DNA from 2 places in the Mesorhizobium sp. M8A.F.Ca.ET.161.01.1.1 genome. Region 2 is predicted to be linked to the other one. Evidence: riboswitches for the same ligand, from Rfam matches in the RefSeq annotation. Region 2 holds a riboswitch; the other holds the start of a gene.
What was found. Region 2 has a riboswitch for S-adenosylmethionine ahead of EN804_RS15760 (homoserine O-acetyltransferase). Riboswitches for the same ligand answer to the same signal wherever they lie in the genome.
Positions count from the first base shown of each region.

Region 1 (4,063 bases), on a different contig from region 2:
GCCGGAAATCCTGATCGGAGACCTGCCTTCGGACATCCGCGGCACGTCGCGCATCCTGCGAGACGGCAAGACATTGTGGGAGAAGCCGTTCCTGTCGGGCGAAACGAACATGTCGCACACCATCGCCAATCTCGAACACCACCACTTCAAATATTCGGCCTTCCGCCAGCCGGGCGACGTGCATGTGCATATGTTCGGCACCGCGACGCTATCCTTCGCCGACGGCATCAACACGGAAGCAGGCGACGTGTTCGAGATCGAGGCAGGGGATTTCGGCCTGCCGCTGCGCAACCCGCTGGAAATCGAAAAGCCGGTGAAGGTGGCGGTGAAGGCGCTGTAAAAGCCACGAGGGCGTCATCCCCCTCTCGTGGGGAGATCGGCAGCTTCGACCTTAGCGCACCGCGCGGAAATGCTTTGAGAGCTTGAGGCCTTGCGCCTGGTAGTTCGAGCCCAGGTCGGTGCCGTAAAGCGCCCGCGGCCGCTTCAGCATGTGCTCGTAGACCAGCCGGCCGACGATCTGGCCATGGTCGAGGATGAACGGGACTTCGTGGCTGCGCACTTCGAGCACCGCCCGGCTGCCGGTGCCGCCGGACGCCGAATGGCCGAACCCCGGATCGAAAAAGCCGGCATAGTGGACACGGAACTCGCCGACCAGCGGATCGAAGGGCGTCATCTCGGCGGCGTAGAGCGGCGGCACATGCACCGCCTCCTGGCTGACGAGGATGTAGAACTCGTCGGGATCGAGCACCAGTTCGCCGGCGCCGCTCTTATGGATCGGCTCCCAGAAATCGAGGACATCCTGGGCGGCACGCTTGTCGACATCGACGAGCCCGGTGTGGTGCTTGCCGCGATAGCCAACCACCCCATCCTTGTCGCCATTGAGATCGATCGACAACGCGATGCCGCCACCGGAAATGTTGGGCGGATCGGTGGCGACCAGCATCTCGGCGTTGTGCAATTCATGCAGCTCAGCCTCCGAGAGCAGTGCATTGCCGGTGCGGAAGCGGATCTGCGACAGGCGCGAACCGGTGCGCGCAATGATCGGGAAGGTGCGCGGGCTGACTTCGAGATAGAGCGGACCGTGATAGCCGGCGGCGATCTTGTCGAACTCGTGGCCGCGATCGGTCATGACGCGGGTGAAGATGTCTAGGCGCCCGGTCGAGCTCTTCGGATTGGCCGACGCCGAAATATCAGCCGGCAGGGCCAGACTTTCGAGCAGCGGCACAATATAGACGCAGCCGGTTTCGAGAACCGCGCCTTCGGTCAGATTAATCTCGTGGAGTTGCAGCCGATCGAGCTTTTCCGAGACCTTGTGGTTGGGGCCGGGCAGGAACGAGGCGCGCACCCGCCAGGCCTTTTTCCCCAATCTGAGATCAAGGCTCGCCGGCTGGATCTGATCGGCATCGAGCGCGCGCGGCGACTTCAGCGCGCCGGACTTGAACAGCGCCGAAATGTCCTGATCGGGAAGAATGCCTGTCTGCCGCAAAGTCTGGCTCCGCCCAAGACTGGTCTCTTTTGGTGCAGGTTCTTGCCGCAAAACCACTGGGCACTTTTGCGGAACCTGCCTTGGTACAAACCTCTTAATGAAGCCGGCAATTGACGCAAGCGTGGCGCGGGTCTAAAGGGTCGTTATCCCGTGGTGATTTGGCCGGTCGGCTTGCAGCCACGTTAAACAAGTCGCTAAAGGACCGTCGGGCCGCAAGGCCGTATGGACCGGTTGCGACTTTCGCGGCCGGTTTTTTTGTGTCTGGAACAAAGCGATGAGCACCAAGAAGCGCAACTGGAAACCTCAGACGGCACTCGTGCATGGCGGAACCTTGCGTTCCCAATTCGGCGAAACCGCCGAGGCGATGTACCTGACCCAGGGCTATGTCTATAAAACCGCCCAGGCGGCGGAAGCCCGCTTCAAGGGCGAAGAGCCTGGCTTCATCTATTCGCGTTACGCCAACCCGACCGTCGACATGTTCGAAAAGCGCATGTGCGCTCTCGAAGGCGCCGAGGACGCGCGCGCCACGGCGTCGGGCATGGCGGCGGTGACCGCGGCCCTTCTGTGCAGCGTCAAGGCCGGCGATCATATCATTGCGGCGCGCGCGCTGTTCGGCTCCTGTCGCTGGGTGGTCGAGACGCTGGCGCCGCGCTATGGCATCGAGGCGACCTTGGTCGACGGCACCGATATCGCCAATTGGGAAAAGGCGGTCAGGCCGAACACCAAGCTGTTCTTCCTGGAAAGCCCGACCAATCCGACGCTGGAAGTCGTCGACATATCAGCCGTCGCCTCGCTTGCCAATTCGATCGGCGCGCGGCTTGTCGTCGACAATGTCTTCGCCACGCCGCTGCAGCAGAAGCCGTTGCAGCTTGGTGCGCACATCGTCGTCTACTCGGCCACCAAGCATATTGACGGCCAGGGCCGTTGCCTCGGCGGCGTCATCCTGTCGGACAAGAAGTGGATCGACGAAAACCTGCACGACTATTTCCGCCACACCGGCCCCAGCCTGTCGCCGTTCAATGCCTGGACCTTGCTGAAGGGGCTCGAGACGCTGCCGCTGCGCGTGCGCCAGCAGACGGAAAGCGCCGGCAGGATCGCCGACTTCCTGGCCGAGCAGCCGCAGATCGCCCGCGTCATCTATCCCGGCCGCGCCGACCATCCGCAGGCCGCCATCGTCAAGAAGCAGATGTCGGGCGGCTCGACGCTGATCTGCCTCGACGTCAAGGGCGGCAAGCCGGCGGCCTTCGCGCTGCAGAACGCCCTCGACATCGTGCTGATCTCGAACAATCTCGGCGATGCCAAGAGCCTGATCACCCATCCGGCGACGACGACGCACAAGAACCTGAGCGACGAGGCCCGCGCCGAACTCGGCATCGGGCCAGGGACGCTCAGGCTGTCGGTCGGCCTGGAGGACGCCGACGACCTGCTGGAAGACATCGCGCAGGCGCTGAAGGCCGCCAAATAGGCTGTTTGGGAGCGTCGGTCGCGGCGATCAGGCGCGCGACGGCGTCTCCTCCAGTTCGGCCGCCTTGGTGCGGATGGTCATTGCGTTGCCGCGCCAGTCGACGGCGCCGCCGAGCCAGCCGCGCGCCCAGAGGGTTGGGAGCATCACGTCCCGCGCCATCATGGCCGCGACCATGCGCGGCGACAGGTACCAGCCCTTGGACAAGGCCAGTGCGCACTCCGGAAGGTAGAAGGCCGCCAACACGGCAATCGCGGTTGCCCAGAGGCTGATGCCGGCGCTCGCCGCAGCAACCAGGGCAAGCGCGAGAGGCACCGCCGCGCCGGTCAGGATTTCGGGCGCGAAGAACAGCGGGAAGGTGACGCGGCGCAGGCGCGCCCAGCGGGCCTGACGCGACCAGATCTCGCCAAGCGTGCGCTGGCCGAGCGGCTGCTCGAAGGGCGCGGCAACGAGATTGACGCGCAAGCCGAGGCCGTTCACCAGCTTGGTGGCGGCAGCGTCCTCGGCGATCTCGGCGGCCAGCGCCCGAATGCCGCCATTGGCATTCAGCATCGGCTTGTTCCACAGCATGCTCTTGCCCTGGGCAAAGCCGAGGCCGAGCGCCTCGCCGGCATACTGCCAGCGGGCCTGCAATGTGTTAAGGAAGGCGCATTCGACATCAGCCCAGAAACCCTCGGGCCGCGAGCCGATCGGCGTCGAGCAGACAAGGCCGGTGTCGGGCCGCCATGCCGCCATCATGTGCTCGACATAGTCCCTCGGCATCAGGACGTTGGAATCGGCAAGGATGACCCAGTTGTGGCGTGCCGCTTCCCAACCCTTGACGCAATTGTTGAGCTTTGGATTGGCGCTGACGCGGTCGTCACCGATCAGCAGCCGGGCCGGCACCTTGGGAAACCGGGCAATCGCCCTGTTTATCAGTTTGACCACCGGATCGTCGGGATGGGCGACGCAGAAGATCAGTTCGTAGCGTGGCCAGTCGAGGGCGAAGGCGCGTTCCAGCGTCTCATGCGTGAACGGCTCGACGCCCCGCGACGGGACGACGATCGAGACCGGTTGCGGCTTGCCGGCTGGCGGGGCGATCGTGTTGCGCCGTTTCAGCTGTGAAGCGGCGAGCG
Region 1 covers NZ_SRTD01000008.1:33,347-37,409, forward strand. The annotation lists gene araD1 (AraD1 family protein) at 1-340, shown strand, start outside; gene EN804_RS20020 (2'-deoxycytidine 5'-triphosphate deaminase) at 392-1,486, opposite strand; SAM riboswitch at 1,627-1,704, shown strand; gene EN804_RS20025 (O-succinylhomoserine sulfhydrylase) at 1,761-2,951, shown strand; gene EN804_RS20030 (ceramide glucosyltransferase) at 2,979-4,063, opposite strand, start outside.
Region 1: another riboswitch for S-adenosylmethionine. It lies ahead of EN804_RS20025 (O-succinylhomoserine sulfhydrylase); the one in region 2 lies ahead of EN804_RS15760 (homoserine O-acetyltransferase).

Region 2 (4,063 bases):
AGTTTGTCGCCATCGCCCCAGCGGATCGCGCGCTGCAGGAACGCCAGATCTTCCGAGAAGCGCGCCAGCATTTCCAGGATGGCATCCTTGTTGTGCAGGCACACGTCCCGCCACATGGTCGGATCGGAGGCGGCCAGACGCGTGAAATCGCGAAAGCCGGAGGCGGAATATTTGATCACTTCCGTCTTGGTCACCGATTCCAGGTCGTCGGCGGTGCCGACGATGTTGTAGGCGATGATGTGCGGCAGATGCGAGACGATGGCCAGCGTCATGTCGTGATGCTGCGGATCCATCGTGTCGATGTTGGCGCCGCAGCGGCGCCAGAATTCCGACAGCCGTTCCAGCGCCTCCGGATCGGTGCCCGGCACCGGCGTGAAGATGCACCAGCGATTGTCGAACAGGTCGGCAAATCCGGCATCCGGGCCGGATTTTTCGGTACCCGCCAGCGGATGGCCGGGAATGAAATGGACGCCCTCAGGCACATGCGGCTGCATCTGCGCGATGACTGAGGCCTTGGTTGAGCCGACATCGGTGAGGATCGCACCTTTTTTTAGCGCCGGCGCAATCTCCTGCGCCACCGCACCGGATGAGCCCACCGGCACCGAGACGATGACCAGATCGGCATCACGCACAGCTTCCCTGGAATCGGTGGTGTAGGAATCGCCTAGTCCCAGTTCCTCGGCTCGCTTGAGCGTTGCCACACTGCGCGTCGAGATCGCGACATGGCGAGCCAGGCCTTCGCGGCGAATGACGCGGGCCAGCGACGAGCCGATCAGGCCGATGCCGACCAGCGCGATTTTTTCGAACATCGGTGATGCCATGGTGTGTAACTTTTCAGGCGTTCTAGCTTTTCAGGAATGTCTTGAGCGCGGCGACAACGCCGCGATTGGCCTCTTCGGTACCGACGGTCATTCGCAGCGCGTTGGGAAAGCCGTAGCCTGAAACGCGCCGCAGAATATAGCCGCGCGCGCTCAGATAATCATCCGCCGCAGCCGCCGAATGCCTCTGGTCGTCGGGAAAATGAATGAGCAGGAAATTGCCGACGCTGGGCGTCACGCGCAGTCCGAGTCCAGTCATCTCCTCGCTCAGCCAGGCGAGCCAGGTCTCGTTATGCGCCACGCTGCGCTCGACATGGGCGCGGTCGCGGATCGCGGCGATGCCGGCCTCGATCGCGGTCGCATTGACGTTGAAGGGGCCGCGCACGCGGTTGATCGCATCGACAATGTGCATCGGACCATACATCCAGCCGATACGCGCTCCGCCGAGACCGATCTTGGAGAAGGTGCGGGTCATCACCACGTTCTCGGCGCTGCCGGCCAGCTCGATGCCGGCTTCGTAATCGTTGCGGCGGACATATTCGGCATAGGCCGCGTCCAGCACCAGCAGCACGTTTTTCGGCAGTCCGGCATGCAGGCGACGCACCTCCTGGAACGGCACATAGGTGCCGGTCGGATTGTTGGGATTGGCCAGGAACACGATTTTCGTGCGCGGCGTCACAGCCGCCAGCATCGCATCGATGTCGGCGCGCTCGTCGGTCTCCTTGACCACGACCGGGGTGGCGCCGGCCGACTGGATGTAGATCTTGTAGACCATGAAGGCGTGTTCGGTGAACATGGCCTCGTCGCCGGGCGCGAGATAGGTCTGTGCCAACAGGCCAAGGATCTCGTCGGAACCGTTGGAGCAGATGATGTTCTGCGCGTTGAGGCCATGCACCTCGGCGATCGCCTCGCGCAACCGCCTGGCGGTGCCGTCGGGATAGATGTCGAGTTTGCCGGCGACCTCACGCGCGGCCTCGATCGCCTTCGGCGACGGGCCAAGCGGGTTCTCGTTCGACGACAACTTGTAGACCTTGGCGACCCCGGCCGGCGCCGTGCTCTTGCCGGGCACATAGGCGTCTATGTCCATGATGCCCGCGCGGGGGGTTGGACGTGCCTGATCCGGTGTCTGGTTCATGTCTTGCAAAATCCGTCGAAAATGCCTCCATCCGGAAGCCGCTGCGGAAATACAAGCCATGGCCGGCAATGTCGAGAGGCGGCACTAGTGCCAGCCGCCGCCATTGACGGCGAGGCGGGCGGGTTCTAGAAGTGCGGTGACAGTTCCGTGGTGATTTGGCCGGTCGGCTTGCAGCCACGTTAAACAATTCGCTAAAGGGCCGTTTGCGTGACGTAACCGGCTTTGCGAAGGCAATGCCGGTTTTTTATTGTCCGCTACCGGCCCGGACGACCGCATCGGCGCCGCGAAAATCAGCGGAGATTTTCGCAAGAAACGATGCAGCAAGAGAGATTAGGAATGGCCGCTCTGCGCGCAGCAAGGACCAACAACGAGGTCGACAATCCGTCGAGCCTGGTGTTGCGTTTCGGACCCGACAAGCCGCTCAAGCTCGATGCCGGCACGGTGCTGTCGCCGTTCCAGATCGCCTATCAGACCTATGGCGTTCTGAACGATGCCCGTTCCAATGCCATCCTCGTCTGCCATGCACTGACCGGCGACCAGCATGTCGCCAACACCAATCCGGTGACCGGCAAGCCAGGCTGGTGGGAAGTGCTGATCGGCCCCGGCAAGATCATCGACACCAACCGTTTCTTCGTCATCTGTTCCAACGTCATCGGCGGCTGCCTTGGTTCCACCGGGCCGGCTTCGACCAACCCCGCCACGGGAAAGCCCTATGGGCTCGACCTTCCTGTCATCACCATCCGCGACATGGTGCGTGCGCAGCAGATGCTGGTCGACCATTTCGGCATCGAGAAGCTGTTCTGCGTGCTGGGCGGCTCGATGGGCGGCATGCAGGTGCTGCAATGGGCGTCGAGCTATCCCGAGCGGGTGTTCTCGGCACTGCCGATTGCCACCGGCGCGCGCCATTCGTCACAGAACATCGCCTTCCACGAGGTCGGGCGGCAGGCCGTGATGGCCGATCCGGACTGGCATGGCGGCAAATATTTCGAGCACGGCAAGCGCCCGGAAAAGGGGTTGGCGGTGGCGCGCATGGCCGCCCACATCACCTATCTGTCGGAAGCCGCCCTGCACCGCAAATTCGGCCGCAACCTGCAGGACCGCGAAGCGCTGACCTTCGGCTTCGATGCCGATTTCCAAATCGAGAGCTATCTGCGCCACCAGGGCATGACCTTCGTCGACCGCTTCGACGCCAACTCCTACCTCTACATGACACGGTCGATGGATTATTTCGACCTTGCCGCCGACCATGGCGGCCGGCTGGCGGACGCCTTTGCCGGCACGAAGACCCGCTTCTGCCTGGTGTCCTTCACGTCGGATTGGCTGTTCCCGACCGAAGAGAGCCGCTCGATCGTGCACGCGCTCAACGCCGCCGGCGCCTCGGTTTCCTTCGTCGAGATCGAGACCGACCGCGGCCACGACGCCTTCCTGCTCGACGAGCCGGAACTGTTTGCCGCCATCAACGGCTTTATCGGTTCGGCCGCGCGCGCCAGGGGGCTCGGCGCATGACCCCGAAACGTTGCGGACTTTTCGGACCATCGTCATGCGCCACTCAGGAGGCGAAGCCATGAGCGTCAATGGCAGCCAGCGTGTCGACCTTGAGGTCGTCGCCAACCTCATCCCGCCGCAATCGCGCGTGCTTGACGTAGGCTCCGGCGACGGCTCGCTGCTCGAATTGCTGCAGGAAACCAAGCAGGTCGACGGCCGCGGCCTTGAGCTTTCGCAGCGCGGCGTCAACGAATGCGTGGCGCGCGGCCTCTCGGTCATCCAGGGCGATGCCGACAAGGATCTCGAATTCTATCCCGACAAGGGTTTTGACTTCGTCGTCCTGTCGCAGACCCTGCAGGCTACCCGCAACCCGAAGCTGGTGCTCGACGAACTGCTCCGGATCGGCAATCGGGCGATCGTGTCCTTCCCCAATTTCGGCCATTGGCGGGTGCGCCTGTCGCTGTTCGTCAAGGGCCGCATGCCGGTGACCAAGGATCTGCCCTACTCCTGGTACGACACGCCCAACATCCACTTCTGCACCATCCGCGACTTCGTCAATCTGTGCGAGGAGCTTGGTGCGACGGTGGAAAAGGCGACCGCGCTCGACGCCAACGGCCAGAAGATC
Region 2 covers NZ_SRTD01000005.1:317,715-321,777, reverse strand. The annotation lists gene EN804_RS15770 (prephenate/arogenate dehydrogenase family protein) at 1-821, opposite strand, end outside; gene hisC (histidinol-phosphate transaminase) at 844-1,953, opposite strand; SAM riboswitch at 2,091-2,168, shown strand; gene EN804_RS15760 (homoserine O-acetyltransferase) at 2,290-3,459, shown strand; gene metW (methionine biosynthesis protein MetW) at 3,518-4,063, shown strand, end outside.